DNA from 3 places in the Priestia sp. BR_2 genome. Region 3 is predicted to be linked to each of the others. Evidence: predicted binding sites of a transcription regulator. Region 3 holds the regulator's gene; each other region holds the start of a gene.
What was found. Region 3 encodes Rex, which represses fermentation and respiration genes when NADH is low (regulators of the CRP and FNR family bind a similar motif). Its sites were predicted from a motif close to TTGTGAAATATTTCACAA; they were not measured.

Region 1 (10,743 bases), on a different contig from region 3:
TTACGGATAAAGTGATTCGCCTTGATGGCGGAACGCATGACGGCGGGCCGGAAGGCAGTACGAATCCGGTGGTGCGCTGGGGTGGTAGCCAGGAACAAACCGCGAGGCTGGGGGACCTGCCGGCCGAGCAAAGGACTGAACTTCTGCGCGGACACTGGAGGCAGTACAACGTACAGATTTACAACAATACCATCGTGAATGTCGGCAACCAAACGACGGCCTTCAATCTCGGCGGCAGAACCTATCAACCCGTAGGAACTAAGATATACAACAATTTGATATTCAGCCATGCAAGTACGATATTCCATGAAACCGATGCGGTTATTCAAGCACCCGATCAGGAGCGGGTGGAGTACAAGGGGAATAAACTCGAGGGGAATGCACCGATCTCGAACAATCCGATCGTGGACAGAGAGATGAACAAACAAGACCTTCGTTTGGTGCGCAGCAAGGACGGACTTATCCGGTTATCCATCTATAGCCCCGCCGTTGACGCTGCCCTGGCTCCTTATGCTGCAGCGGAGGACTTGGATGGACAGCTTCGGTATATCCCGGACGTAGGTGCAGATGAGTATGACTCAGGTAAACAGCGGTCCAATCCTCCGCTCACTGCCCGTGATGTCGGCCCGGACGCCTGGATAAAATAAAGCAGCGCCGTTGGGACCCATCGTGTCTGCTGATCCGCGTCGCCTGTCGCACGCATTCAGCGCCATCATTCGGCCTTCATGCCGACTCTTCGGACTTTCGATGTTACACGGAAATCAAAGGTTGTATGCTTATAAATTTCACTCCATTGATCTGCGGTTTTGACATGGCTATTCCAATAGGAAGGTTTTCTGGCTCGTACCAATTCGCCGAATCCGAAAATATCGGATTCTTTTTTTTGCGTTTTTTGGATTAGTCCGAGCATGAGTTCTTTAACGGATCGTTCATTCTCCCGAGCAATTTCCTCAAGAATATGCGAGTTATTGAGCGGGAGGGTTTCCGTGTTTTTCTCTTCGACATTCACTTCCGTCACTGCCGTGATCGTAAAATGAGGAAGCCCGTTCTTGATGTCTACCTTGATTTCCGATTCCCGGTTCGTTGCATGGATGGTGACGACCTGAGAGTCGTCTCCAACATGAATGATTCCGCGATAACCTGCCGGACTGATTCCCTTAATGACCAAGTATCCGGCAATTTCAAACGGTTTAGTCACGCCGACCAGTGTAGCACCTTTGAAAAAAGCCATGCCGCTGATTTCCACGTTATCGCCCTTCATGATTTGGATGTAAGGCAGAAATCCTTCCTGGCCCTTCTTCGACGAATTGTTCCAGAAGGTTCCGATATAGTCGCTCGGGAACTTGCCATGCTTAACGGCGTCGTCCAGCGTGGAGGACAAATACAATGCCGGGACGCGCTCCAGCTTCGGAGCTGCTTCCATCAGTTCTCTCGCTTTCCCTTTGGATACCATCAGCCAGGCCATACGGCGAACTTCTGCGTTTCGGTGAAGATAGTCGTTTAAATTCTCCATCCCCTTTCTGGCAAATTCTTCAGAAACGACGATGACACGGAGATGTCCAAAAAACAATTTGCCTGATATTTGCTGCTGGAGATTCATCATCGCATCATCGACGGTATGTCCCACAACATCAAGCACCCACACAGTTTCTTGGGCGCCTTCGCCTGAAGCACCGCCTTCGCCGGGTCCGAGCGGTATTCTGCCGGGAAGAGCGATTTGAACGGATAACTGGATCATTTCCTGTTTCGGTGCGGGATATTTCCCTCGAAGATGAGAAATTTCATCTTCACGAATCTCGGCATCCTTGCCGGCCGAGTCGATTGATATACCTAGAACGACCGCGCGTTCCTCAATCTCCATCCGATCCCAGCAGCCTGTCAGAAGTGAGCAGAGGAGAAGAAGGATCATGAATTTTAGGTTAAAGCCGGCGTTTACTCTCTTACTCATTGAGATCCTCCTGAACTCAGACATCTAAACTCACACGAAGACTTTAACAAGGACGATAACCAGAAACCAAACCGTTACGATACCGATATTGATCCAACCTAGCACGCGGGATACTTTTTTTTCCTTGGTCATGTTCGATTGTCTGTACTTATTCGTGTCGATGAACAGATTGAACAAGCCGCAGAAGAGCCAGATCAGAATGGCAACATCCAAATAACCGCTGTAAATTTCCCCGATCATTTGGCTGCACCTCTTTTTTTGCGCAGGATGGCAATGATCAGAAGGATTCCGGGATACGCGATAGTAATCAGCAGTCCATATTTGGATATCATGCCGTTCACTTCATTCAATTGAATCAAGCTTTGGGGCAGCATGGCCAACACGAACAGAAAGGGGAGGATGAAGAAGGACAACATCCCATGATCCGCTAACCGGAATAACTTGCTTATCGAGTAAAGCGTAAAGTAGTAACAAGAGAACAAGGAAGTAAAAACAGCCGTTACCCATACGGCTAGAAAGACTGCATCCAAGCGTTCCAGCACATTGGCAGGCAATGAAGTGGCTTTGGCAAGCTCCAGTGTAGGCCACAACAGCTTTTTGGTTTCCTCGGCTCCGAACACACCCACGGTGGCAGCCACGATCAAAATATACAAAGCGCCGGTTACTACCATGGCCCAAAGGCTGGACCGCATCGCTCTTTCAGGTTTGCACATGGCCGGAATGACCATCATCATAATAAAGTATCCTTGGAACACGGTGGAGAGCGTAATAATGCCTGCCGGTATGCCTCCGGGTTCATTTCCCCATAGAGGGAGAACATTGACCAAGTCTGCATTTTTTAATGAAAGGGCGACGATCAAAAGGGCAGGTATCAGAATAAAGGGGCTGTAAAATAAGTGGATATACGCAAAGGTCATAATATTTCGGCGTGAAGAAAATGCAGCCAGGAGCAGCATGACTAGCACCGTTACCTCCAGCGGTGTATTTTTCAGGACGGCCGTAACGACAACCTCACCGAATTCTCTGGCGACCAGAGAGGTCAAAACCGCAAAAAACGCAATCGAGACCAAGCTTGCGATTCGACCGAACCACTTGCCGATGATGACTTCGGTGTACTCCACGTACGAGTCATTCGGAAACCGCATGCCGAGCCGGGTCATGAAGAAAAGTCCGACAAACGCCAGCAGCATTCCCAAAAAAGTAACGAACGGAGCCCCGGCATCCGCAGCTTTGACCGCAGACAAAGGGAGTGCAAGAACGCCTACTCCCACGATGGTGCTGATCGTAATGGCAGAGGCTTGCAGAACCGTGATTTGGCGCTGTTCATTCATGGTTATCGACCTTTCTCGTCATTAGGTTGGACGGGATTCATGATATTGGTTGAGGAATGATCCACCTGCTCCTTCATTTGATCACCGAGCCTTGATGTGTCAAGCGAGTGGAGGAAGGAAGGCCTGTTCTTCATCTTCCACAGCGGTCCGCGAGTCAGAAGATCCCGCATGCCTTGAAAGTTGCCTGGGACGAATGGGCTTAGATACGGAACTCCGAACGATTTAAGCGACAAAAGATGATTGGCAATCAGGATGATGCCGACCATGACGCCGTACAATCCGAAGATCCCGGCCAATATGATCAGCGGAAAACGCAGCAGACGGAGCGCAAGCGCCGCGTTGTAGGCCGGGGTTGCGAAAGATCCGATGGTCGTTAATGCTATGATGACGATGGTAATCGGACTAGCGAACCCGGCAGATACCGCGGCTTGCCCGATGACGAGCACGCCGACAATGGATAATGCACCGCCCACCTGCTGCGGCAACCGGATCGTGGCTTCCCGCAAAACCTCCATCGAAATTTCAATAACGAGCACTTCGACCATCGCCGGAAAAGGGACGCCTGCACGTCCGCCTGCGACGGCGACCGCAAATTCCGTGGGAATCAGCTCAGGATTAAAGGAGATAATCGCCACATACAACGAGGGAAAAACCAAGGAAAATACCAAAGCCACCAGGCGGGACAGCCGAATCGCGCTCATCAATAGAAATCGTTCGGTATAATCTTCGACCGTTTGATAGAACTGGCTGAATACGGTTGGAGCGATCAAGGCGAGAGGAGAACCGTCGACCAGAATGGCCACTCGGCCTTCCAGCAGATTCGCCACGACTTTGTCGGGCCGCTCCGTATACTGGATTTGCGGAAACGGAGACCAATGATTGTCTTCGATAAACTGTTCCAGATACCCCGAATCCAGCACGGCATCGATTTCAATGGCGTCCAGGCGCTTATTCACTTCTTTAACGATGCCGGGATTGGTGATGCCATCCATGTAACAGACCGCAACCTTGGATTTCGTTTTCGTTCCGATCTCCATGGATTTCACGCGGAAATCCGGCGTTTGCAGCCGGTAGCGGAGCAGGGAAATGTTGGTGCCGAGCGTCTCGATGAATCCTTCCCGGGCCCCGCGGATCACCTGTTCCGTCGCCGGCTGTTCGATTGAACGCTGCGATATTTTTCGTGTATCAATGATAATGGCCTCGTCCAGCCCTTCGATCGCTACGACAGACTGTCCCCTTAAAAGATTGTCGGTGAGCACGGAGATTTTTCGTTCCGCGTATCCTTCGCTGTGATAAAGCGTATCCTTCATCAAAGTGTCCATCAACGCATGGCGAGGGAGGTCTGAAACATCGAGATGGCGAGGGCCATATTTAAGCGGTCTTAATAAAGTATTATTAATGACGGCGTGATCCGTCATATCGGAGAAATAAAACAATACGGCCGGATGCTGCCCGAACACATGGAAGGGATGTATCATAAAATCGTCGTTATCGCCGAGAATTTTCTTGATTTCGGATGTGGTCTCTTCTAAGCTCTCCGATATGTTACGGCCATCTGAACTCGCATTATTTGAGTTACGGGATTGGTTTGAACCCGTCCATGTGGAAAATGGCATTGTTGTTTACACCTCACTTGTTTAAACGGTGGTCCTTAGCTGTTTGGATAGTTTGATTAAGTATTTCCTCTGTTTGTTATTTTTATCAAACGAAGCCCTCTAAGTATTGTATTTAATATATGAATGCGATATATTGCATATAACAAACTTAAAGAGTAAGGATGATGAGCCATGCCAGTTCCTAAGAATTATGTCTCTCCCGTACGGATGACCGCAAAAGAAAGAGCCTTCTCCCAAATTCAACGGTGGATTATCGATGGCACGCTTCAGCCCGGCGAGAAATTGCTCGACGCCGAATTGGCGGAATCGCTTGGCGTAAGCCGAACGCCCATCCGGGAAGCTTTTCAACTGCTTGAAGTACAAGGACTCGTGTCCACGCACCCCGGGAAAGAAACAAAAGTTACGGCCATTGAAAGGGAAGATATCTTTAAGATGTATTCGACCATGGCCGTTCTTCAAGCATTGGCTGCCGAAGTGACCACTACCATCATTGTTCCGGAGCAGATCCAGCAATTGCGGGCGATGAATCTGGATTTTGAAAATGCCATGAAGAGCGGGCAAGCTTATCAAGCCATGGAGTTGGATGAACAGTTTCATAATTTCATCGTGGAGCTGTCAGATAATCCTTATGTCGCTGCATATAGTGCCTCGCTTCAGATGCATATCCGGCGGTTTAAGTACGTGTTCTTAAAACAGCCGATTGCTGCCGCACAGGCTTCAGTCGATGAGCATGCCTCGATCATCAGCGCTTTCGAGCAGAAGGACGGTGATCGGGCTCAAGCTATGATGAAACAAAACTTCATGCGTCCCATGCAGGAACTACACGGGTTACTCTAAGTAGAGGGGAGAAGGAAGGATGACAAATAAAAAAGATTTACGCATTCGCAGTAAGGTAATCAGTGAGGGCGTCAACAGGGTACCGAACAGGGCGATGCTGCGGGCTGTTGGTTTCACGGATGCGGATTTTAAGAAACCGATGATTGGCGTAGCCAGCACTTGGAGCGAAGTGACCCCTTGTAATATGCATATCGACAAGCTAGCCATAGAGGCCAAGCAAGGGGTACGCAACCATGGCGGCGCTCCGCTTATTTTCAACACGATCACGGTTTCGGATGGCATTTCGATGGGGCACGGGGGCATGCTGTTCTCCCTGCCCAGCCGAGAAGCCATCGCAGATTCGATTGAGATCGTGACGGGGGCCGAACGTTTCGATGGTCTGGTGGCGATCGGCGGTTGCGACAAGAATACGCCCGCCTGCCTGATGGCAATCGGACGGATGAATCTTCCTGCGGTTTATGTTTACGGCGGTACGATACAGCCCGGGAAGCTCGATGGCAAGAACGTGGATATCGTCACGGCTTTCGAAGCGGTCGGGCAATATCATGACGGAAAAATGACGGAGGAGCAGTTACATAAGGTGGAATGCAGCGTCTGCCCGGGACCGGGCTCTTGCGGGGGCATGTATACAGCCAATACGATGGCCGCTGCGGCAGAAGCCATGGGGATGAGCCTGCCCGGTTCCTCTTCCACGCCGGCTATTTCACCAGACAAAGCAGCGGAATGCGCTGCGGCTGGAAGGCAGGTCCTCTCCTTGTTGGAGCAAGAAATCTATCCCAGGGACATCATGACCAAAAAAGCGTTTGAGAATGCGATAACCGTCGTCATGGCTTTGGGCGGTTCAACCAACGCGTTCCTGCATTTGCTTGCGATCGCTCATTCGGTTGGCGTAGATTTGACGTTGGACGATTTCGAGCGAATCCGTTTGCGAGTTCCCCACCTTGCAGACCTGAAGCCAAGCGGACGACAAGCCATGCAGGACTTAAACGAAGTCGGCGGCGTACCGGGCGTCATGAAATTATTGCTCGCCGAGGGGCTTCTGCATGGCGATTGTCTAACGGTCACAGGTAAATCATTGGCAGAGAATCTGGCGGAAGCTGCGCCGTTAGAGGGCAGCCAGGAAATCATTCGCCCCATTGATAAGCCGCTGAAGCCGAACGGGCCATTGGTTGTATTAAGAGGCAATCTCGCGCCAGAAGGTGCGGTCGCCAAAATGTCGGGTATGAAGAAGCTGCGTTTTGTCGGACCGGCCAAGGTGTATGACAGTGAGGAGGATGCAACCGAAGCGATCTTGAGAGATGAAATATGCAAGGGCGACGTGTTAGTCATTCGTTATTGCGGTCCTAAGGGCGGCCCGGGTATGCCGGAGATGCTGTCGGTCACGGCACTCATTGTAGGCAAGGGTCTTGGCGGAGAGGTTGCGCTGATTACGGACGGCAGATTCTCGGGCGGCTCGCATGGGTTCGTTGTCGGTCACGTAGCGCCTGAAGCACAGGTAGGCGGGCCGATCGCGCTGCTGAGGAATGGAGACATGATCACGATCGACAGCGAAACGCAAGAAATGACGTTCGACGTATCGGATTCCGAATTGGCTGCAAGGGCACAAGCATGGCAGCAGCCTCCACTCAAAGTTTCCACGGGCGTGTTGTACAAATATGCAAAATTAGTGTCCTCAGCATCGAGAGGCGCGGTTACCGACTCTGCAGAATAATGGAATTTCCAGCCCGAATTAAAGCTTATAGTCAATATCTCGGCGAAGACAGGCATCGGTCAGAAGGCCGAGTAATGTGAACGATGACGAAGAAACTGGGCAGCTTTGAGAACAAAACAGGGATGATTTCATCCCTGTTTGTTATTGTCCTGGCTCCCGTGGTCCTTTCGGTACTATCGTTCACATAGTGTTACATTTCAGTATGACTGCAATCACATATGCGGGGATCGGAGTTTCATATACTTGAGTTGTAAGAGTGAAAAAGTTCACAAACACGTATTTAGTCTAGGGAGGTTTGAATAATGAGTTCATTCACGCTTCAGAGCCAAGTATCCGACATTGTGACATCCATCCCGCAAACCGCGGATTTATTTCGATCCCTCCGCATCGATTTTTGTTGCGGCGGACAGGTGCCTTTGGAAGAGGCAGCCAAGCAGCGTCATTTGGATCCAGCCGTCGTTCTGGAGCAGGTTCGGTCCGTAGAGAGCAAGTTTGCCGATTACCAGGAAAGCCGTCCCGCTTCATTGAAGGAATCCGAACTGATTGATCACATCCAACAAAAGCATCATGCCTTCCTCCGTGATGAATTACCGGCATTAACGCCCTATGTAACGAAATTGGCCCGTGTGCATGGAGAGCATCATCCCGAGCTGCTTCGCGTGCAGGTGCTCTTCTCGGAATTGAAAAAGGAGCTGCTAGAGCATACGAAGGACGAGGACGAACGTGTATTTCCGCTCATCTTGAAATTTGTGGCGGACCCTAGCCACCAAGCGGCAGCAGGGCTTAAGCCGCACGTGTCCGAACTGGAGCATGAACATGCTCATGCCGGCAGCTTGCTGCAGGAGCTGCGGGACGTAACATCCGATTTCGAGCTTCCGGCTGATGCCTGCGGTACGTATCGTCTTGTCTTTCAACGGTTAGCCATGCTTGAAAAGGACACGTTTGAGCATATCCATCTGGAAAACAACATATTGTTTGCGCGGCTGCGACAAGCGGTATAACCTTTCGACAACGTCCCTTCCTCACCGAATGAGGAAGGGATTTTTATTGTTCCAGCCTGTCATCCTACTCAACGATTCGCTGCATTCGGACAATATACGCATAAGTAACTCTTCCGATGATGACGTCGAAAGAGTTTTTTCGTGCAAAAATGTTGACTATTTCAAAAAGGCATGCTATATTCTCATCATTCTAAATCGTAAAAATTACGAATAAAGAATATTAAGCCAACTGGCAATCCATTGGAACAGAGGGAGCCCGTGATGAAGCAGAAGATCGATTTTGTGAAATGCAATCCCACGCAGAACATGACGATTCTCATTAACACCAAGCTTCCGCACGATGAACATAAACGCGTCGCTGCTAAAATCATGTCGTACGACAACGTTTATGCAGAGCAGGTTGGTTTTATCGAACAATCCAAGATAGATCATGCAGAAGCGTTTCTGCGGATGGCAGGAGGTGAATTTTGCGGGAATGCTTGCATGGCCTTAGCGGCATACCTGGCAGAGGTTCAAGGGACGAAACGTCATATAACAACTGAATTTCGACTGGAGGTTTCAGGCGCGGAGCGGTTAGTGTCATGCTACGTAACAAAAAACAAGGAGGATTATTGCTGCCGGGTCAACATGCCGCTTCCGGTGACAATTGATCAAACGGTCCTTCAAGACGGGTGCTCCCTTGTTGACGCGGTTGTCGTTCGATACAACGATTTTGTTCATTTCGTGATTGAAGTGGAGCGCTTCGATGCGCAAATGAACAGCAGCATGTTGGCCCTGGCCAAGCACATCGGACCCTCTCTCGATACGAGAATGGTCGGGATCCTGTTATACAACTCCCGCACTAGGGAACTGACTCCGCTCATTTATGTACCGGAGCTTAATAGCGCGGTGTGGGAAAGAGGTTGCGGATCCGGTACGGCTTCCGTAGGCGCCTACTTAGCTTGGAAGCATAAGAGGGATGTCGAGGCTTCCATCAAACAGCCCGGCGGAACGATTCATGTAAAGGCACTATTTGATCAAAACCGGGTGACGCATCTGGAAATCGAAGGGGCCGTTGGCATTGCGGCTCAAGGCATCGCATTCATTGATCTGGATGAAGACCATATCGCGGGGGTGGGAATTCGTGAAACTAACCATGTTTGATCAATCCTTGGCTGATTATTTAACAAGGTTTAAGTACTTCGCAGACCGCTTCGATCATATTTCCCGTCACCGAACCGAGCTGGAACGTCTGGTCGATGATTATTCAACGTTTATCACCGACGAGTCCAACTCCAATATATGGGATGGGCTGGAGCGGCAAGGAACTGGAGGTTTGAACGGGCTTGCGGAGGAATTGAGAGCGTATTCGGCACGCTGCGTAGCGACCCTGGAGAAATATCGCGCATTGAAATTGATCAAGGGAGACACGGGGATCACCGATTATTTCAGGAATATCGAAGAATGCATCGAGAAAGAGTTCGGAAGCTTCCAAGTGACTTCGAAGTCGATCGTACTGCTGGTTGGCTCCGGCGCATTTCCGATGACGGCTCTATTGATCGCCAAGCGAACGGGAGCCGTGGTGATCGGGATCGACATTGACGATGAGGCCATTGGGCTCGGGGTCAAGGTTATCGAGGCATTGGGCCCGGAGCTGAAGATCCGGCTGATAAATACACCAGTAGAAAATCTTGATTACATACAAGAGGTCACCCACATCATTTTCAGTTCAACGGTTGCTGAAAAGTACGACATGTTGGAGCGGTTACATCCATTAACGAACGAAGAGGTCGTTGTGGCCATGAGGCACGGAAACGGTTTGAAGTCTTTATTCAATTACCCCATGAAAGAAACGGATGACGACAAATGGAAACTAGTTGATACGGTATTGCGCCAAAACGATATATTCGACATCGCGTTGTACAAAAAAGGCACCATAACACATGGCTAAACGAAGTGAGGTGTTCTTATGAGAGATATGGAGCGAGTCCTGATATTGGGAACGGGTCCAGCCGCCTTGCAGCTGGCAGTGATCCTTAAGAAAGGGGAGCGTTGTCATTTGGGCATTGCGGGCCGGGAATCGGTCCGTTCCGCGGATTTTTTTGAATCGCTTTCGGCCAGCGGTCAAAGGGTTCGCGTAAGCATCCAAAACGAAAAACATCATGCCTTGGAAGGCGAGTACCGTTTGGACGGCGTATTTCGTGGAATTGAGACGATCGAAGGCCAGTGGGATACCCTGATTTTGGCAGTGACCACCGACGCATATTTGGAAGTCATGCGACAGATCGACCAAGACGTTCTGCGAAAAGTAAACAGCTTG
Region 2 (10,743 bases), on a different contig from region 3:
AGTTGAACGGAAAGAAGTGAACAGCACATCATGAAGAAGAACCGCAAAGGAAGCGACACGCGCCGCAGCGGCAAGCCGGCGGCATCGGCGGCCCTCATAGACCTGCCGGTGGCCAAGAACGACGAGGTCGTGATCGATATTATAGGAATGAACCATGACGGGGAAGGGGTCGGTCGTGCGGACGGCTACACCCTGTTCGTTCAGGGCGCGCTGCCGGGCGAGAAGGCCCGGGTGAAGGTGCTCAAGACCAAGAAACAGTATGGCTACGCCAAGCTGCTGGAGCTGGTCGAGCAGAGCCCGAACCGCATCGCGGCCCCATGCCCGATATACGACCAATGCGGCGGCTGCCAGCTGCAGCATATGAGCTATGCCGGTCAGCTGGAGTGGAAGCGCCAGCTGGTGGTGGACAACCTGGAGCGGATCGGGAAGCTGCGAGTGGTTCGAGAGGCGGCAGGTACTGGAGAGACGCGTGTGGGCGATGAGCGGAGTGGCACAGATGGTGGAGGGGACATTCAGAATTCTGAAACCAACGGGGCGAATCCTGCCGTGTCCAGCGTTGATTCAGATCAAGAGGGGATCCTCGTGCGGCCGACACTCGGTATGAGCGAGCCTTGGCGCTACCGCAACAAGTCCCAGGTGCCGATCGGCGTAACGGAAGGCGGCCTGGTCGGCGGCTTCTACGCCCGGGGCAGCCACCGGATCGTGGACATGGAGACGTGCCTCATCCAGCATGAGCAGAACGACGAGGTCGTCAGCCGCGTCAAAGCCATCGGGCGGAAGCTAGGCATCACCGCCTACAATGAAGAGACAGGTCAGGGCTTGCTTCGCCATGTCGTGGTGAAGATCGGATTTGCTACCCGAGAGATGATGATTGTGCTCGTAACCAATGGCGAGCGGATTCCACGTGTCAACGAGTGGATCTCTGCCATCCGTGAGGAGCTCCCGGCTGTGGTGAGCATCTGCAAGAACGTGAACACACGCAAAACGAACGTTATTTTCGGGGATGTGACCCGCGTCCTGTGGGGGCGTGAGGTCATTCATGACTATATCGGCGATGTGAAGTTCGCGATTTCCGCGCGTTCCTTCTATCAGGTGAACCCGGCTCAGACAGAAGTATTGTATGGTAAAACGGTGGAGTATGCCGGATTAACCGGGGAGGAGACCGTGATCGATGCGTATTGCGGCATCGGGACGATATCCCTGTTCTTGGCCCAACATGCCAAGAAGGTGTATGGGGTCGAAATCGTGAAGGAAGCGATCGAGGATGCGCGTGCCAATGCCGAGCTCAATGGTATGAAGCATGTGGAGTTCGAGGTTGGTGCATCAGAGGATGTGATTCCGCGCTGGAAAGAGCAGGGTATCGAGGCGGATGTGATCGTGGTTGATCCACCGCGCAAAGGTTGCGACCCTCGTTTGCTGGAGACGATTCTTGAGATGAAGCCGGAGCGCGTGGTGTACGTGAGTTGTAATCCGTCCACGCTGGCAAGGGATTTGCGGGTGTTGGAGGATGGCGGGTATCGGACGGTGGAGGTTACACCGGTGGATATGTTCCCGCATACGGTGCATGTGGAGAGTTGCGCACTGTTAGTGCGTCAGGTGTAGAACGCAATTAAAGTCATCTCAAAGCCTATAAAGTCGTGTTAAAGCCTAAAGTTGTGTTACAAGCCGGGCGAAATTCAGGTATCCACTCCTGTTTTTCCTCGGTTTTTTTATTGAATCAGGGAGGAGCTTCAACTCGTCAAATCCCTTTGTTTTCTCACGCATTTTCTCGAAATTTTTTTACTTATTTACTCGACCCCCTTCCCCCCCTCTTTTTTCATAGTCTTTCTTCTGTTTAGCACGACATTAATTGCGATTTGGGTCCCGATTTTCACATACTCCTACATTAAAAAATGTGGAATTAATTTAAAAAATGTAAATAAAGTAAGATAATAGTACAGCAAAAACTTGTAGCATGTCTCATGGGAGCGCTAAAGATAAATAAAGAAACAAGGAGGTTTGAAAATGACTAATAAAAGGTTTCCTTTTAAGCGCTTATCACTTTTGGTAGTTTTAGCAGTATTTCTATCCACATTTTGCGTAGCCTTACCGTCAGTGAGCGCAGCCGCTAGAGGAGCATGGGCTCCAAATACCGCATATGCAGTAAATGACACAGTAACCTATAGTGGAAGCACTTATACCTGTCTTCAGGCACATACTTCTCAAGTAGGTTGGGAACCGTCCAATGTTCCTGCTTTATGGCAGAAAGGCGGTAGCGGCGGAACTACACCACCAACCACACCACCGACAACGAACGGAGTAACATTCTATGCAGATATAAACTATGGAGGAAAAGCAGTGACACTCGGGATAGGCAATTATACACTGTCTCAGTTGAACGCAAACGGAATTCCGAATGACTGGATGTCGTCTCTTAAGGTTCCAAGCGGTTGGACGGTTGAAGTATATGAGAATGATAATTTTGGAGGAACCAAGTGGACCTTTACTTCAGATTCTTCCTGGGTTGGCAGCACGATCAATGATAAAATGTCATCGGTCAAGATTTATACGGGTTCACCACCTCCTACAGTAACTAAGCCTGCCGAGGTTCCAAGCCATATATGGACATATGTTATGAATGCGGACAATGCCTATGGGAAAGGCGGAGATTTTGCTTTATTGCTAAGTGCCGTTATCAAAAAGGAAAGCAGCTTTGGAGCAGGTTTACCGGGTAGTCCATCGGCCGGCGACGGTTTAATGCAGGTAGAACCAAACACACGCAATGCGTATTTATCTCAATTCAGCTCAAAATTTGGCCGTGCGTATAATCATAGCAGTGAACAAGATCAGGTATATCTGGGCGCGTTGATTTTAAATGAGAAGATTACGAAGTTTGGAAATATCTACAACGGATTATTGCACTACAACGGTGGAGATAACTGGTATCCGGGAGCTACGGATTCTTATGGCCGTCCGATTCTGGCAGATCAATATGCAGATGCAGTTTACGCTACTTACAAGGGCTATGGTGGTAAGAATTAAGGTGTTACATCGATAGGTAAATTGAAAAATAGCGAGACGTGAAAGGATTTGCTTGTCGAGTGGAAGCGGCTTATTTAATTTGAAAGGGCATGAGTTACCAAGCAGATCATTGCTTGCATAACCCATGCCCTTTTTTATTTATCAGGTTTTTTTCGAAGAAAGATCGAGGAAAGATCGAGGGAAAACCTTCTATCAATAGTAAGTATTCGTCCCATGTGGAGTGCCTAATATTAAAGGTTCGCAAAGGAATAGATGAGATGCGACAGGTAGTATTCTTTTGTCAAAACTGAGCCCATTTAGTGCCGGATCATCACATGAATCCATGAATCAAGAGAACGCCCCTTCAACTTCAGGGGCGTTCTCTTTTTTATAATGTAGATACTTTTCAAAAAAACGATTTTCTGAACTTGATATGTCGGTCGCCGTAAGAATTATACAAGAGCAACCACAATGTATATCAAAAAGATTCATCCCTTATATGTTTTTTATATTTTTAATATAGATAGCCACATGCTAACATATACAAATGCAGATTGAGGGGGGACTGTTATTCAGTTTCTGTTTCATGGTTTTTATTCATTCGATATAGGTGGTCCTAAATGTTAAAGAAGTCAGCGTTTCCATTACTACTGCTCAACATGTTTCTCGCTAATCTAAGTATGGGCCTAGTCATACCGATCATACCGGAACTTCTTGAGCAGTTTAGAGCAAACGGACAGGCGGCGGGCTATTTGGTCTCCTGTTTCGGCTTGACCCAATTTCTGTTCTCACCCCTTGCAGGTAATTTGTCAGATCGATATGGCCGTAAACCCATGATTATCATAGGTTTGATCTTGTTCGCCATCTCCAACTTGCTCGCAGCGTTCGCGGGCGATCTAACTTTATTATTCGTTTCGCGATTGATTGGCGGAATAGGCTCAGCCGCCTTAATCCCGTCCATCATTGCTTATATTGCGGACATTACAGCAGATGAGCAGCGCAGCAAGGCCATGTCATGGTTGGGTGCGTCGATGACATCCGGGTTTATTATTGGTCCGGGTGTCGGCGGATTGCTTGCGGAATGGGGCATTAAGATGCCCTTTTATGTGTCCGCATGCGTAGGGCTGCTGGCCATGGTTTGCAGTCTATGGGGATTGCCTGAATCGCTGTCGGCGGACCTTCGCCGGATGCGTCGCCAAGTGAAGGAGAAGAGGGAAAATGTATTCCGGCAAATCGTGCTTTCGGTTCGATCTCGGTATTTTGTCCTGTTGCTCATTGTGTTCGCCATGACCTTCGGTTTAACGCATTTTGAAGCGATTTTCCCGCTTTTTGTCGTACAAGTCTACGGATTCACGACACGTCAGATCGCTATGTTGCTTACCGTATGTTCACTCATCGGTACGTTGAACCAACTGTTGTTCACCGACCGGATCACACAACGATTCGGAGAAAAACGAATCATCGTTGCCATGCTATTGTTATCGGCAGTATCGCTTGTATTCCTATTATTCTCAGGCCATTTCTACTATGTCATGGTAGTCACGATGTTGTTTTTTACGTTCAATAATATATTGCGTCCCACGATCAATACGCTGCTGTCCAGAGTGGCCGGGGATGAACAGGGGTTTGTTGCAGGGATGAATAACGCTTATACGAGTCTCGGTACGATATTTGGACCGATGCTGGCAGGTATTTTGTTTGAAGTCCACTTTAACTTGCCCTATCTGTTTGGCGGATTCGTACTGCTAGTGAGCAGCATTTTCACGGGAAGTCGATTGAGAAATATACGATCTGTTCAACGCGGCTGATGTGTACTCATCCTCCACAATTACTGAATCTAAGAAAAAAGAATGCCCCGGTGGGGCATTCTTTTTTTAGGCGCCAAGGAACATGTTCATGTCATCTTCCACATTGGTAATCCCGCCGATCCCGAAGTTTTCCACGAGGACTTTGGCAACGTTAGGCGACAGGAATGCAGGGAGCGTAGGGCCCAGATGAATATTTTTAACGCCAAGATATAGCAGGGCAAGCAGCACGATCACCGCTTTTTGCTCATACCAGGCAATGTTGTAGGAAATCGGCAAATCATTAATATCCTCAAGGCCGAATACTTCCTTCAGCTTCAATGCAATGACGACGAGGGAGTAAGAATCATTGCATTGACCAGCGTCCAGGACCCGCGGAATACCGCCGATATCCCCTAGATCCAGTTTATTGTATTTGTATTTGGCACAGCCTGCCGTTAGAATGACCGTGTCTTTTGGAAGTTCAGCCGCAAAATCGGTGTAATAGCTGCGGGATTTCATCCGTCCATCGCAGCCGGCCATGACGAAGAAGCGGCGGATCGCCCCGGTTTTCACGGCATCGACGACTTGATCGGCCACGTTCATCACAGCGGCATGGGCGAAGCCGCCGATGATCTCACCCGTTTCAAGCTCCGTTGGAGCCGGGCATCCTTTCGCTTGCTCGATTAGTAGGGAGAAGTCTTTGGGAGCACCGTCTGTTCCTTCTGGAATATGGCGGACACCCGGAAACCCCGTGTTGCCTGTTGTATAGATACGGTCCTTATAACTGTCTTTCGGCGGAACGATACAGTTGGTTGTCATTAATATCGGTCCGTTAAAGGCTGCGAATTCGCTATTCTGCTTCCACCAGGCATTCCCGTAATTGCCTACAAAATGCTCATATTTCTTGAATGCCGGATAATAGTGGGCAGGCAGCATTTCACTGTGCGTGTACACGTCCACGCCGGTTCCTTCCGTCTGCTTCAGCAGCTCCTCCAAATCCTTCAGATCATGGCCGCTGATGAGAATGCCGGGCCGGTTGCTTACCCCGATATTGACCTTCGTAATTTCCGGATTTCCGTACACCGAGGTGTTCGCTTCATCCAGCATCGCCATGGCGTTTACGCCGTATTTACCGGTTTCCATCGTCAAAGCGACCAGATCCTGCACTTCAAGGCTGTCGTCAAGCGTGGCGGCAAGCGCACGGCGCATAAAACGGTTTAATTCGTGATCATCCTTCTCCAGATGAAGCGCGTGGTACGTATAAGCAGCCATCCCCTTCAAGCCGTAAGTAATCAATTCGCGCAGCGAGCGGATGTCTTCATTGCGGGTCGAGAGGACACCCACCGTACGTGCTTTTTCATCAAAAGCAGCTTCGTTATCCGCTTGCCAGACGGCAGCATCAGGGAGATTGGCGGTTCCTTCCGGATATTGTTCGTTATAATAGGTGCGCACCTCGCCGCGGAGCTCGATCGCTTCCCGGATTCTTCCCACAAAAACCTCGCGGTCAAAGTTGGCGTTCGTAATCGTGGCAAACAAGGAGTCCATCATAAACAGCGATACGCGCTGTTCAAGCACTTCCGGCAGGCGGAGATCCAGACTGAGAAAAGAGATGCCTTTCAGCAGATAAATCAGCAAATCCTGCAGGTTTGCCACATCATGCGGTTTGCCGCATACGCCGACGATGGTGCAGCCTGTTCCTTTGGATGCTTCCTGACATTGAAAGCAGAACATGGACGGCTGATGCTGTAAGGTCTCTTGGGCGTTGTTATTCATTATTTCTCCTCCAATTTCGTGATTATTTGTCGTAAGGTCAGTATAAGATTGCCTCGCAATTGGACTGTTGAAGACAGTATACTTCGCTCCCACAACCGACATAGTGATTGGAATCACAATTTTTTAAGTAGTGAGTTTAATCACAAACCCGTCTCGTTTCTTCTTTTAAACTGGAATTAATGATCTAAGAAGAAATGAGGAGAGAATATGTCGATTTTACCTCAAAAGAATGGACTGGGATTTTTCGAGATCCGTCTCGAATCCATCGGCGGGCTTGGCGCCAATCTGGCCGGCAAAATGCTGGCGGAAGCCGGGGTTACCGGCTCCGGACTTAACGGTTCGAATTTTTCCAGCTATGGTTCGGAGAAAAAAGGGTCGCCGGTGAAGAGCTTCGTAAGGTTCTGCGATTCCGAGGTGGAAATCCGCGATCACAGTCCCATTGAGCAGCCGCATGTCGTCGGCGTATTTCATGAAGCCTTGTATAAGACGATTGATGTCATAAGCGGATTACAGCCTGATGGAACGGTGCTTGTGAATACGGCGCGAGCGCTGTCCGAAGTGGCCATTGATCTGAACATGACCCAGGGAACGCTGGCCGTCGTTGATGCGCTGAACATTTCCGTTGAGGAAAAAACCAAAGTGAATACGGCCATGCTGGGGGCTTTGTTCCGGATTTGCAGCTTTCTAGACCCGGACGATATGCGGCAGGTGATCCGCACAACATTTGAGAAAAAGCTGCCCCACCTCGTGGAAGCGAATGTGCGGACCTTTGACAGAGGATATAACGAAGTCCGGTTCCTTTCCTTGGGAAACGGCTCAGCGCTTATAGACCCAATCGCTTTCGCAAGACCGCAGCCGATTCTTGGATATGAAACGCAGGAGCTGGGCGGGATTCTGAACGTTACGGCGAACAGTGTCCTGAAGGATCTTAGCGGCTCCCGGCAGGGATATTTGCCAGAGTACAAGATCGAGGACTGCATTCACTGTGCCGCCTGCGATACGGTATGTCCGGATTTCTGCATCGTGTGGGAGACGAAGCCGGATAAGCGCGGGAATATGCAGATGTTTATGAAAGGTATCGATTATCAGTATTGCAAAGGCTGCTTGAAGTGTATCGAAGCTTGTCCGACCACCGCTTTGGCTGCCATGTTAGAAGAGCCGCTTTATGCGGAGCAGCACCGTGTGCCGCAATCATTTCCCTATTTAACCGCGGAGGGAGTCCGATCATGAATATGCAAATTCAAGAAACAACGGAGAATAAGCTGGCGGCCGCTCAAACGGAAGTCTTCGAATCGGGCAACGAAATGGCTGCCATGGCGGCTGCCCAGATTAACTATCACATGATGGGTTATTTTCCGATTACGCCATCTACGGAAATCGCCCAATATCTTGACATGATGCGTACACGCGGCGAACATGACATCAAGCTCATTCCAGCTGACGGCGAACATGGATCGGCGGGGATTTGCTACGGTGCGGCCGCAGCCGGAGCACGGGTATTCAATGCTACCAGCGCGAATGGTTTCCTGTATATGATCGAACAGCTTCCTGTGCAAGCGGGCACACGTTTCCCGATGGTCATGAATTTGGTGACGCGTGCAGTCAGCGGACCGCTGGATATTCGCGGTGACCATTCGGATCTTTACTACGGCCTGAACACCGGCTGGGTGATTTTGACCGCCCGTTCACCGCAGGCAGTGTATGACATGAATATCATGGCGCTGCGAATCGCTGAACATGAAGACGTACGCCTGCCGGTCATTGTAGCTTATGACGGATTTTTTACATCGCACCAGAAACGCCGGGTACACATATTTACGAACCGGGAAACCGTTCAGGGATTTGTAGGGGAACAGGCGCCTGAATATCCGCATGTGCTGGACGAGAACAACCCGATCGTTGTTGGGGCTTATATGAACGGCGACGATTTGATGAACAACCACTTCCAACAGTCAAACGCCATGTACCGTGCGGGCGAGGTGTTCAAGGAAGTGGCAGAGGAATACGCGGCTTTATCCGGAAGATCCTATTCCCCGCTTGATCTGTACCGAATGGAAGACGCGGAGGTGGCTTTATTCCTGCTCAATTCGGCGGCCGAATCCTCCAAAGACGTCGTGGATCGGCTGCGGGCGAAAGGAATTAAAGCGGGCATAATTAGCCCGAATATTCTCCGGCCGTTCCCGGCAAGAGAAATCCGCGAGGCGCTTATAGGTGTCAAAGCACTGCTGGTTGGCGAACGTGCCGATTCTTACGGTGCGCACGGGGCCAATCTGACCCATGAGGTCAAAGCTGCCCTGCAGGAGATCCGTGGTCCGCAGCCTATTGTGCTGTCCCGCATATTCGGACTTGGCGGGAAAGATTATTACGCGGATGACGCGGAAGCCTTTTTTGTCTTGACGATCGAGGCCATGGAGCTCGGTTATGCCAAAGCGCCGTTTGATTATTACGGCCAAACACCGGGAGCTGAGGAGCAAAGGCTGCAGCCGGTCATTGCCCCGATGAATGGAGACAGCTTTAAATCTGGCCTGATCACCGTAAAGGTAGATGAAGGGACAAGTAAACTATCCGTTAAAGTGCCGCCGATGCGGGCGCTAGCCGCGAAACCGAAACGGTTTGCTTCCGGTCACGGAGCCTGCCCGGGCTGCGGTATTTTCCCGGCGCTGGAGCTCTTTTTCAAAGGGATTGAAGGCCATGTCGTTACTTTATTCCATACCGGCTGCGCTTATATCACAACAACGGGTTATCCGTATAACTCGCATAAGCAGAGCTTCATTCATAATTTGTTCCAGAACGGACCGGCTACTTTATCCGGCACGGTAGAGGCGTTCCTTGAGAAGAAACGCCGCGGGGAAATCGAAGTTCCCGAGGATTTCACTTTTGTGATGGTGACCGGCGACGGCGGCATGGACATCGGGATGGGTTCGGCCATCGGGACGGCGCTGCGGGGCCATAACCTGATCATTCTGGAATATGATAATGAAGGCTATATGAACACCGGTGCACAGCTTTCGTATTCTACGCCATTAGGGCATATGACCAGTACGTCCGGTGTCGGCAAACAGCAGCAGGGCAAAGCGTTCCATCACAAGGATACGGTGCAAATGATGGCAGCGGCGCATATTCCGTACGTATTCACGGGGACGGAAGCATTTCCGCAGGATCTTGTGAAAAAGGCGGCAAAAGCGCAGTGGTACGCTCAGAATGTAGGTACCGTCTACGGCAAGCTGCTGATCACATGCCCGCTGAACTGGAAATCGAGCGACAAGGATGGGGAGAACATCGTCCGCGCGGCCGTGAATTCAAACTTCTTCCCGCTGTATGAAGTAGAGCAGGGAGAAACGAATATTACGTACGATCCTGAAGCGAAGAAAAAACAGGTGCCGCTCAGCGACTGGCTGAAATATATGGGCAAATCAAGACATCTGCTCAAGGAAGAAAACAAAGAAATGCTTGGCGAATTTGAAAAAGAAGTGGAGCGGCGCTGGTCGATTCTGAAAGCGAAACACGAGAACCCGCTGCTATAAAATATTCAATTCAGCATACTAGGTTTACAACAAGGAGCGGGCATTGTCCCGCTTCTTTTTTTGTTTAGGTATGGGCGTATCGTCATGACTATGGAGAACTATAACCCAAAAGGCGCTTTTTAAGTTATAATAATTAAAAATTTGTGAAAAAACGGTGGGAGGGTTGATCATGCAGAGATCCTGGTACAAGCGTCTATTGCTCTCCTATATGCCTATTTTTGTCATTGTGATTACCTTTATATTTTTTGTTTTCTTCCAGCTGTTCAGCGAACAGAGCCGGCGGGAGGCGCTTAATGCCAATAAATCGCTTTCCTTGCAAGCGATGCGCATGGTGGACACGTCCCTGAAGGTGATCGACAATATGATCGTCCTCGAAAGCATCAACAGCAAGGCTTTGAATGATTTTTTCAAATCATCTGCCGTTGGGGATCCCTATATTAATATTCAAGCTGTTCAGAAGCTCAAGGAGATTATTAATTATTATCCCTTGATCGATTCGATTTATCTGGTGAGGAATTCGGATGGCTATGTGCTCAGCAATGCCACGAATGGATACGTAAGTACATATCCGGACCATGAATTTATTGAACAATATCAAGTATCGAAAACGCCGAAATGGACAGGCGCGAGAAATTTCGAACAATTTAAAATGAAAGGCG
Region 3 (10,743 bases):
CGTTTCTGCTCCAAAAGAGTTTTGGTGCGATTCATCAGCTCTTCCAATATCACATTGTTCTCTTTCATCAGCTCTTCGGTAGTAACCATGTTCATGTTAACGATACCCAGCGACGTCAGACCCGACTTCATCATCGTCTCCACGATGTTCAGCGACTGCTCGAAGTCATTGCTGGAGCCCGTGCTTCGGCCCCCGTAATAGATCTCTTCGGCGGCCGCGCCGCCAAGAGCGATCATAATCTGCTCTTCCAGGAAGGTTTTTGTGTACAAATACTGTTCCTGCTGCGGATTATGGCGAACATAACCAAGCGCCTTGCCGCGCGGGCTGAGCGCGACTTGCTTCACGCTGCCTGGGCGCACCAGCTCTGCCATGATAGCATGTCCCAATTCGTGGATGGCAACACGCTTTTTCTCCTCCAAATTCGATTCACGGTCGGAACGCTCGCCCATCATGACCTTGTCAATCGCCATGGACAGATGACGCTGATGGATAAATTGTTCGTTCTCGCGCATCGTATAGATGGCGGCTTCGTTCATGACGCTCTCCAGCTGTGCACCCGAGAAGCCATAGGCTTCCTCTGCTATTTTTTCCAGGTCGACATCTTGATGCAGCGGCTTATTGCCCGCATGCAGGTTTAAGATATGCGTCCGGCCCTTCTTATCAGGCAGATCCACTTGAATATGGCGGTCGAATCGTCCTGGACGCAGCAGCGCGCTGTCCAGCATTTCTTTACGGTTCGTTGCGGCGATCACCAGAATGCGAGGCGTGTCCTGCGAATAGATGCCGTCCATTTCGGTCAGCAGCTGATTCAGCGTTTGATCGTACTCTCGCTGTTGGCCGCCTTCGCGTTTACCGCCGATGACGTCGATCTCATCGATGAAGATGATGGCATTTTGCTTGTTTTCTTTGGCCGCGCGGTTGCGGGCATCCTTGAACAAATCCCGGATACGCCCTGCACCGACGCCGACATACATCTCCACGAATTCACTGCCGGAAGCAGCGACAAATATAGAATCGGTATAATGGGCAGCGGCCTTGGCCATCAAGGTCTTCCCTGTTCCCGGAGGCCCTGTTAGAAGAATCCCCTTCAATGGACGTATGCCGAATTTCTTGATATCCTCGTGACGAATCAGAAAATCCAATGCTTCCCGCAGCTCCTGCTTAGCGTTATCCTGCCCGCCGATTTCCTCGAACGTCAGCTTGGCCGGGCCGCTCTTCTTCCGCTTTCGCTCATTTCCGGCACCAACCGCGATGCCGCCCTTCATCTTGGCTATAAACAGCAAGCCGCCTACGAGTCCTGCCGCTATTAAGAGAGGCACGATGTTCACGCCGACAAACACAAGGAATACCAACAAAACCGGAATGAAGCCTAACATGATTTCTTTTGCTAATTTAGGCATGGTTCCACACCTCCATTTTGCCAGGTTGACGCGGCAAGATTATAAATTTACCAGACTTGCCGTCCGACAAGCTGACATAGACATTGGTGTCATCGATCGTTGCTTTTGCTTTCAAATTCGGCGACTGGGCAGCCAGCTGCTCGAGCGATGATTGAATATCGGTATACTGTTTATTGTCCATCGCTTCGGCAACCGACAGCATCGCTTGCTCCCACCATTGATCCAATGCTTCCGAGGAATGGTCCTCCACCTGGATTCTCAATTCCCGCTTCCCGATCACGGACTTGCCTTCCTGCTTAATATGCTGAACCAAACCTTGTAAATTCGCATCCGGAGCCAAATCAAGATTCAAAGTCACGGTATCCTGTTTAATATCTATATGAGAACTTTTCACGCCATCGTATTGTGACACAACAGTTGCGAGCGGATTCTGCAAAGCCATCTGCCGATACAGAAACCAACCGCCAAAGAGGACCGATGCTGAGATCACGACAGTCAGCATGATAGGTACAATGCGCAGTTTCATGAAGTTCCTCCTTCAATTTCGATATGAAATTTTGTATAGCAATTGCAGCACAATAATACATATAACAACGATATATGGTGAGGCATGTAATTGATCTGCTCAATTCGTACAAGTACGAGTATATCATATCTTATATACTTTTTCATGCTTGTCTGTGAAAATATTTAGAACAGTTTTACCAATTTATTTCTGTATGCGCTTACATATTTATGTGCCAAAGAGGCATCCCTATGAGGGGACGCCTTTTCATTTGTTTTCTTATTGATTAGGAAGAATAATATCATTTCCGATGGCGTTTCCGTCTTGAAAACGATAGAATCGGTAACCGCGCTGACCGTTGTTTTCATATTGCAGCTGCCAGGCATACTCGCCTTCATACATTCCCGGCAGCAATCGCTTGATGACCGCACCCGGCATTTCGTTACGGATCTGGTCCCGCATCACGGCCTCTGACATGCCCGTATTCAATAACACCGACTGAACGGCATCTGTCCCTTCAACAGGAACGTTATCGTCCGTAAACTTCACCCAGACCATGCGGTCTTGATTGTCTTTATCTTTCCCGCTGACCACCCAATAGTTATTGTCCTCGCCCCATACCGATTTATAGGTCTTGTCGGACGAGACCAATTGGCCATGCTGTTTCGCTGCAAGGATCGCCATTCTTTCTTCATTCCACGTATCTTTCATAACATAGGAATAATAGAGCTGTAGGCCAAGCAATAATAGCAGGACGCCGGACACGCTCAGCAATATCCACTTCGTTTTTTTCTTCAAATCCGTCTTCCTCGCTCCCCTTGATTATTCCCTAGAGGGTTGTAAGACGCTCAAATGCACGCTGCGCTTCCCGGCGGATGCGTTCCTCGTCGAGAGTAAGGCTCGCGCCATTCTTCACCACCTGCTTGCCGTCAACCCATACATGCTCTACATCCTTCGCGCTGGCAGAGTAGATCGCGTGAGAAATATAGTCGGTCCGTGGAAGGAAATGCGCCTGATCCGTATTCAATGCGATCATATCGGCCTTCATCCCAACCGCGAGCATACCGATATCCTCAAGGAAAGCGGACTTGGCTCCGTATACCGTGCCCATTCGGAGCGCTTCGGAGGCCGGAATGGCCGTCGGATCCCCGCTTACTCCTTTATGGATCAGGGCAGCCAGCCGCATCTCTTCGAACATATCCAGGTTATTGTTGCTAGCAGGTCCGTCGGTACCGAGCGACACCGTTACGCCGGCTTTCAGCAGCGCTGGTACGCGGGCGACTCCGCTGGCAAGCTTCAAATTGCTTCCGGGATTATGCGATACGGCTACTTGATGCTTGGCCAAGACTTCGATTTCCTCATCGGTCAGATGAACGGCATGCGCAAGGAGCGTAGGACGGGAGAACATGCCCAGCTTCTCCAAATGGGCAACGGGGCGAAGCCCGTAATCCTTAACATTCTGAGCCACTTCAGTTTCCGTTTCGGACATATGGGTATGCAAAGGCAGGTTCAAGTCATGGGATGCTTGAACGAATTTTTCGATGAAATCCGGCGGGCAGGTATAAGGCGCGTGCGGCGAGATCATCGTCGTAATTCTGCCGTCAGCCTTGCCATGCCAATCCTTCGCGAATGCCACCGCCTCATCCAGCTTCTGCTGCTGTACCTCGGGCGGGCATAAACCGATTACGCCGCGCGTCAGGACGCCGCGCATTCCCGAGTCCTGGACAACCTTCGCGACCTGATCCATATGGTCATACATATCCACAAACGTCGTGGTTCCGCCCTTGATCATCTCCAGCACGGAGAGCGATGTGCCCCAATATACGTCGTCTGACGTGAATTTGGCTTCCATCGGCCACATTTTTTCCTGAAGCCATACCTGCAGCGCCAGATCGTCCCCATAGCCGCGAAGAAGCGACATGGCGGCATGTCCATGCGTGTTCACCAATCCGGGCAGGAAGAACAGATGGGTTCCGTCGATAATCTCTGTCCCCTCTTCCACGACGGGCTCCTCTTCGCCCAGGTACGTGATCCGGTCGTTCTCAACCACCAGGTATCCGCGAAGCACGGATTGGCCTTCCTCCAGTACTGCAAACGTTCCGTTCTTAACCATCCACTTCGTTGTTGTCATGTGCTGCATCCTCCTTGCCGTTATCCAAATAATAGGCCAAACTTTGCAAATCCGTTGTAAAATCAGCCGTATGAATCCGGATATGGGCTGGGGCTTTCAGGATGGTTGGCGCAAAGTTCAGAATCGCCTCGATCCCTGAGGCGATAAGCTGATTCGCGACGTTCTGCGCTTCGAAATCCGGAACGGTAATAATCCCGATTCGAATGCCGTGCTCATGAACCGTCTTCTCCAGCTCTTCCATCGGCTGTACGACCAAATTGTTAATTTTCATACCAACTTTGGGAGAATACGAATCGAAAATCGCCACAATCTTCATATTATCCTTCAGGAATGCATTGTAATTCGATAATGCATGTCCAAGATTACCGGCCCCGACCAATGCGACATTGATCTTCTGGTCCAGCTTCAGAATCTGGCGAATCTTCTCGATCAGATAAGAAACATCATATCCGATCCCTTTCCGTCCAAAATCACCGAAATACGCCAGGTCCTTACGAATTTGAGCAGGATTGAGGTCCAGCTTCTGTCCCAGCTCCTGGGAGGAAACCGTGGAAACCTCCCTCTTCTGAAGCTCATTCAAATAGCGCAAGTATACAGGTAATCTGCGGACCACGGCTTCCGAAATTTTTTCCGATTTCATGCATGCTCCCCCTAATAATAGGTTAATAACTACATCTTTTTTTGTTGATCGTGCTTGGTTTCACTTTATTCCGCTTGGTTTCCCGCGCTTGCCTCTTCCTGCAGCCATTCCGAAATTCGGGGAACGATCCCCTCTGTCGGCATATGCTCCATCTTCGGCCCCGGCAAGGAATATAAGAAATACTTCCCGTAATAGGATTCAATGACCCGGGTATCGTACACGATCACGATCCCTTTATCTTGTGCTGTTCGCACCAGACGCCCAAACCCCTGTTTGAAACGAATGACCGCTTGCGGAACCGAAAGCTTCATGAAGGGATTCTTCTTCTGCTGCTGCAGCAGTTCGCTCTTGGCCTCGACCAAGGGGTGATTCGGCGGCTGGAACGGCAGCCGGACGATGGCAAGACAAGTCAGCGCCTCGCCCGGGATGTCTACCCCTTCCCAGAAGGAGCTGGTGCCCAGCAGCACGGAAGCGCTGCTGTCCTGAAATCTTCGGATTAACTTGGTACGGCTGGTTCCGTCCATACCTTGTCCCAATACCGTGATGTCGCTTGATGCCAGCGCTTCTTTCAGCGGCTCGTGCACCTGGCGCAGCATCCGGTACGAAGTGAACAGGACGAGCATGCGGCCATGCGTAGCAACGGCCGTATCGGCCAAAGACTTCACGAGCGTATTCACAAAGAGTGCATCCCCGACCGATCCCTTCACGCTCGGAAAATCGCGCGGCACGACAAGAAGGGCCTGTTCCCTGTAATTAAACGGGGACGGGAGCTGAACCGTGTTCAGGTTCCCCGCTTCAGCCGCTTCCTGAAGACCCAGGTTTTCGATCATGAACTGAAACGATTTGTCCACCGACAAGGTTGCCGATGTCAGAATCACGCTTTGTTTCTTGTCAAAAAACAATTCCTTCAGATGAGCGCTCACGTCGACGGGCACGGCATACAACTGCAGCGATTTGCTGCGGAAATTGCCGTTCGCCTCCATCCAGTATACCGTGCCCTCATCGTTCAGGGCCATGAAGGAGCGCAGGTCTTCACGATGCGCGGCCAGGTCCTTAAATAGGCCCGATAGGTCGGTTAACAGGCTGTCCGCGCTGTAGTCATCCAAATCTTCCTTCATTTCGGCGATCAGCTTATCGCCCTTGCGCACGACATCGCCCAGCGTCAGATGAATTTGATGCTCCAGTTCGGCCATCGAATCCCAATCCTTCGGCTTCTTAAGCGGGGACAGGCGGAGCGAGAATTGGCCGGCATCTCCCGGAGAAGCGTCTCCGCGTTCCGGAAGCAGTCCGAACAATTGATCGCTGAGCCGATCCCAGTTCTCTTTTACGGTAATGAGGTCCGGATACAAACGGTCGATGACGGAAGACCATTCGACTGCCTTCTCGTGCGGCGAAGCTTGCAGCAGCTGGCGCAGAGCCGGGAGCTGCCCGCTTCGGCTGTCTTTGTACATACGGGTCAAGGTATGGACCACCGAAAAATACTTCATCTGCAAGCCAAGGTGCTTGCCGGCGACATCCTCAAGATGATGCGCTTCGTCGATGACGAGGCGCTCATAGCTTGGCAGCAGCTGATGATTCGCCTTCACGTCGGTGAACAGCTTCGAATGGTTCGTAATGACGACATCCGCGATGCCTGCTTCATGCTTGGCCCTGTGATAGTAGCATTTGCGGAACCAAGGGCAGGCGCGTCCGAGGCAAGAATCCGAATCGCTGGAGATGGTCTCCCAGAAATCCCCTCCGCGTCCGCCAAGGTTTAGCTCTTCATCATCCCCGTTCTCCGTCTGGGTCAGCCAGACCAGCATCTGGGCCGCCGTTATTACGTCTTCCTTCGGGGAATGAAAATCTCTTCTATTTATTTTATGTTCAAATTTTCTCAAACACAAATAATGTCCCCTGCCCTTGAAAATGGCCGCCTTAAAAGGAAAAGGAACAACCTGGGTGAGCAGGGGAATATCCCGGTCACGCAGCTGTTCTTGAAGGTTGATCGTATGCGTGCTCACCATAACCTTCTGTTCCTGCTTCACGCTTTGATAGATCGACGGCAGCAAATATCCAAGGGATTTGCCGGTTCCCGTGCCCGCTTCGATCAATAGATGTTTATTGTCATCCAGCGCCTGCATCACTTCCTGGAACATCATGTCCTGGGCATCCCTGCTCTCGTAATGAGGCAGCGTTTCCTTCAGGCGTTCACGAACATCGTTCATGTATTGCTCGAAGCTTACATCGGCCAAGGGGTTGGGCTCCGTCTCATCTCTGACAGGTGCTATATCGTTCCAATCATCCACCGCCAAGGCAAACTGGCGGTAGTACGTATGGGTGTCTCCCGCTTGTACGGCTCGGTGCTCCCTGTCGGAACGAATGCCGTCAAAGAACCAGGCCAAATCGCTGTCCTCGTCGGCAAACAGGTCGCTTAAACGCTGAATGGTGAGCAGCGGAAGCTCGTCGATCTCCTCCAAACATTTCAGCAGCGCATAGGCTGTGGCAAGCGCATCGCTGTCCGCCTGGTGCGGACGGTCATGCTCCAGGCCGAAATGAGAGGACACCATCCCGAGCTGGTAGGACGGGAGCGAGGGAAAGCATATTTTTAAGAAGTGCATCGTATCTAGAATACGGCCGCTGAACGGTAAATAGCCGCAGCGATCGAGCGCGTTTTGCAAAAAGTTAAAATCAAAAGCGACGTTATGTCCAACCAATACGACATCGTCGAGCATGGGCACAAGCTCCATCATCATTTCTTCCAATGACGGAGCATCCGCTACATCACTGTCGGAAATGCCGGTCAAACCGGTAATAAAAGGAGGGATCGGAATCCCGGGATTGACATAGGTGCCGTATACGCGGGATATGCTTCGATCCTCTTCGATGATGGCCAGTCCAACCTGAATGATTTCATCTGCAGACTGGTTGCCCGTGGTTTCAAAATCCAATACGGCAAATTTCATTTCGATAAAATCCCTTTCCTCCAGACTAATTAACAGCATACCAGAAGTTGCGGGTTTTGAACATTCCGGGTAAAAAATCCCCAGGCTTTCTGTACCGCTCCCGTACGCAAAAAGCGATGCCAAAGTCTCAAGGTGAGCTCTGGCATCGCTTCTTGTTGTGGCTTGATTTCTACAGCAAAGAGATCAATTGGCTGCCGTACTGGAGCTCACCGCGATTCTGCTTGCAGACCTCCAGGTTGATCATGGGGTCGGGAAGCGTCGGATCGCTATGAATTGCCAGTGCAAAATGTTCCTCGGCCTTTGCTTGCTGTCCATTCAACACCTCGATGCATCCAAGCGCATTGTAGATCATCGCCCGAAGCTTTCTGTTGTCAGCCAGGGGCAGGATGGAGATCAGTACGTCGGATGCTTGGGCGGTTTGCCCCAAATACAGATGGGACATGGCAATGTACAACTTGATCAGAAGGCTGTCCGGAAATACCGCAGCGGCTGCCTCAAACTGCTGTATGGCCGGCTGGAACATCAACAGCTTGTAGTAACCTTGACCGCGAACGAACGCATCCAGCTGCAATTCAGGCGCTTCGGTCGGCGGAAAAACCGGAGGTGACGCTGCACTCTCGCGGAAGATGGCCATTTTTTCTTCAAAATGCAGCCACTCCTCGATAATGCCCTCGCTCATGCTTTTGAGCATGTTCCAGTTTTGTACCAGCGCCTGTTTTTGGGGACCTTGAGCAGAAGGGTAATGCTTCACAATTTCATCTAACATGTTGTTCATTTCGGCGAATACATGTTGAAACATAGCTGCATCCCACCCTTAGCGGAAAAATGAGATCAGTGCGTCGACCTGAACTCATTTTCTGTAGAAGACGGTCTTTTCATCCCTTTAAGGTCCCGACACATTTTGGTTCTTCAGAGAATGGCGGCGTGAACTTCGCGATATTCCGTCGTAACCGGCTTATTCGATTCGTCGACGATCACGACCGTCGGGGTGTGATGGTCGTATTCCTCTTTGGACATCATGGCATAAGAAATGATAATGACGTTGTCGCCGGGCTGTACAAGACGTGCGGCTGCTCCGTTCAAGCAAATGACGCCGCTGCCGCGCTCGCCTTTGATTACGTACGTTTCCAGACGGGCGCCGTTGTTATTGTTCACGATTTGAACTTTTTCATTCTCCAGAAGGTCTGCAGCCTCCATTAGATCCTCATCAATGGTAATGCTGCCCACATAGTTCAGATTGGCTTCCGTCACCGTTGCGCGGTGGATTTTGGATTTCATCATCGTTCTAAACATGGGGTCCCCCTACTTTTGGTTGAAGTAATGCATTGTCAATGAGACGGGTGCGGCCAAAACGCACGGCCAGCGCCATGATGACGGTTCTGTCTTCATCCACAATGCGGTATGAATCTTCCACGGGCGCAAGCTCCGGGAAGGTGAGCAATTCCGCGTAATCGATATCAGCGAGCGGAGAGCGGGATATATAATCCCGAAGATGAGCGCGGATCTCTCCTGCCGTCGTCGCTTGTCCCTGCCGGATTGCCTCCTGAGCCGTCCGCAGCGAGCCCGACAGCACAAGCGCCTGTTCCCGCTCTTCCGGCTTCAGATACACGTTGCGCGAGCTTAGGGCAAGGCCGTCGGATTCGCGAATGATCGGACATGGCACGATGGTCACATCCATATTCAAATCCCGTACCATTTGTTCTATGACGGCCACCTGCTGGGCATCCTTCATCCCGAAGAAGGCATAGTCGGGCTTTACGATATTGAACAATTTATTCACAACCGTGGTGACACCGTCAAAATGTCCGGGGCGGGAGGCCCCGCACAACAATGACGTAATTTCCGCTACGGCAATTTTGGTTTTGGTCGGCTGAGGGTACATTTCCTCTACCGCAGGAATGAATACCACGTCCACCCCTTCGGATTCCGCCAAGGCCAGGTCACGCGCTTCATCCCGAGGATAAGTTTCATAATCCTCGCCCGGTCCGAACTGAATCGGATTGACAAAGATGCTGATGACCACCGTGCCTGACATTTCCCGCGCCTTGCGCATCAGGCTGGCGTGTCCTTCATGCAAATAACCCATCGTAGGCACGAGACCTACCGGTCCTCTGCCGGACTCCAGCCGATTCCGAAGCTCAGATCTTAAATCCGCAATGCTGCGAATCACTTTCATGATGTCGTGCCCACCTTTTCCTTTTGGCTTCCATATAATGCCGTTGTCGTTTCGGAACCGGCATTGTTCTCCGTCTTGAACACATGCTCCTCGGCCGGGAATGCGCGGTCCTTCACTTCCTTCACATACCGCGTGATACCCTCGCGGATAACGGAGCCGACATCGGCGTAGGTTTTCACGAAGCGTTTGTCCCGATAAGGGGACGCGTATTTCAATATATCATGGAATACCAGCACTTGGCCGTCACAATAACGACCGGCGCCGATGCCAATGGTCGGGATGCTCAGCGCTTTGGATATGTCAGCAGCCGCTTCTTCCGTAACCAGCTCCAACACGATAGCAAATGCGCCGGCCGCTTCAAGCGCCTTCGCATCGTTCATGAGCCGCTGCGCGTCTTGGGCATCCTTGCCTTGAATCCGGTATCCGCCGATCTGGTTTACCGACTGAGGCGTCAGCCCGATATGGCCCAGCACCGGGACCCCGGATTGTACGATCCGTTTTACGGTATCGGCGATTTCTTCGCCGCCCTCCATTTTTACGGCATGCGCATGACCTTCCTGCATCAATCGCCGCACGCCGCGCAAGCTTTCATCGATGCCTCCATGATAAGTCATGAACGGCATATCCGCTACGATGAACGTATCCTCGGCTCCGCGAGCGACGGCGCGAGTATGGTACACCATGTCGTCCAGCGTAACGGGAATCGTGGAGTTATAACCCAGCACGACGTTGCCGAGGGAATCGCCCACCAGTATCATATCAATATCCGCTTCTTCCGCCAGCTTGGCGGAAGGATAATCGTACGCGGTCAGCATCGTGATCGGTACGCCTTTCTTCTTCATGTTCTTCAGTTTCACGATGTTCAGTGGTTGTTTGCCTGCCATTGTGACACAGCCTCCCTGTGTGATGTAGTTAGACACAATAAAAAAACCTTTTAGCACGTACTTGC

Region 1: ric (iron-sulfur cluster repair di-iron protein) is a predicted target of Rex. The motif match lies at 7,698-7,715, and genes of this name have one in related genera.
Region 2: hcp (hydroxylamine reductase) is a predicted target of Rex. The motif match lies at 6,689-6,706, and genes of this name have one in related genera.

What each region holds. Positions count from the first base shown of each region.
Region 1 covers NZ_JAVFHM010000276.1:30,995-41,737, forward strand. Annotated here, with positions in the region: gene RB298_RS21320 (chondroitinase-B domain-containing protein) at 1-647, shown strand, start outside; gene RB298_RS21325 (Ger(x)C family spore germination protein) at 713-1,948, opposite strand; gene RB298_RS21330 (CLC_0170 family protein) at 1,979-2,188, opposite strand; gene RB298_RS21335 (GerAB/ArcD/ProY family transporter) at 2,185-3,279, opposite strand; gene RB298_RS21340 (spore germination protein) at 3,282-4,895, opposite strand; gene RB298_RS21345 (GntR family transcriptional regulator) at 5,067-5,732, shown strand; gene ilvD (dihydroxy-acid dehydratase) at 5,752-7,443, shown strand; gene ric (iron-sulfur cluster repair di-iron protein) at 7,746-8,444, shown strand; gene RB298_RS21360 (histidine racemase CntK family protein) at 8,706-9,587, shown strand; gene RB298_RS21365 (class I SAM-dependent methyltransferase) at 9,568-10,374, shown strand; gene RB298_RS21370 (opine metallophore biosynthesis dehydrogenase) at 10,393-10,743, shown strand, end outside.
Region 2 covers NZ_JAVFHM010000122.1:8,803-19,545, forward strand. Annotated here, with positions in the region: gene rlmD (23S rRNA (uracil(1939)-C(5))-methyltransferase RlmD) at 31-1,602, shown strand; gene RB298_RS03965 (carbohydrate-binding protein) at 2,005-3,021, shown strand; gene RB298_RS03970 (MFS transporter) at 3,621-4,808, shown strand; gene hcp (hydroxylamine reductase) at 4,875-6,560, opposite strand; gene RB298_RS03980 (2-oxoacid:acceptor oxidoreductase family protein) at 6,768-7,790, shown strand; gene RB298_RS03985 (thiamine pyrophosphate-dependent enzyme) at 7,787-10,084, shown strand; gene RB298_RS03990 (helix-turn-helix domain-containing protein) at 10,254-10,743, shown strand, end outside.
Region 3 covers NZ_JAVFHM010000194.1:40,035-50,777, reverse strand. Annotated here, with positions in the region: gene RB298_RS14750 (AAA family ATPase) at 1-1,400, opposite strand, end outside; gene RB298_RS14745 (hypothetical protein) at 1,393-1,926, opposite strand; gene RB298_RS14740 (cell wall elongation regulator TseB-like domain-containing protein) at 2,185-2,703, opposite strand; gene RB298_RS14735 (amidohydrolase) at 2,735-4,036, opposite strand; gene RB298_RS14730 (redox-sensing transcriptional repressor Rex) at 4,011-4,676, opposite strand; gene dinG (ATP-dependent DNA helicase DinG) at 4,742-7,618, opposite strand; gene RB298_RS14720 (hypothetical protein) at 7,788-8,417, opposite strand; gene panD (aspartate 1-decarboxylase) at 8,528-8,911, opposite strand; gene panC (pantoate--beta-alanine ligase) at 8,904-9,794, opposite strand; gene panB (3-methyl-2-oxobutanoate hydroxymethyltransferase) at 9,791-10,678, opposite strand.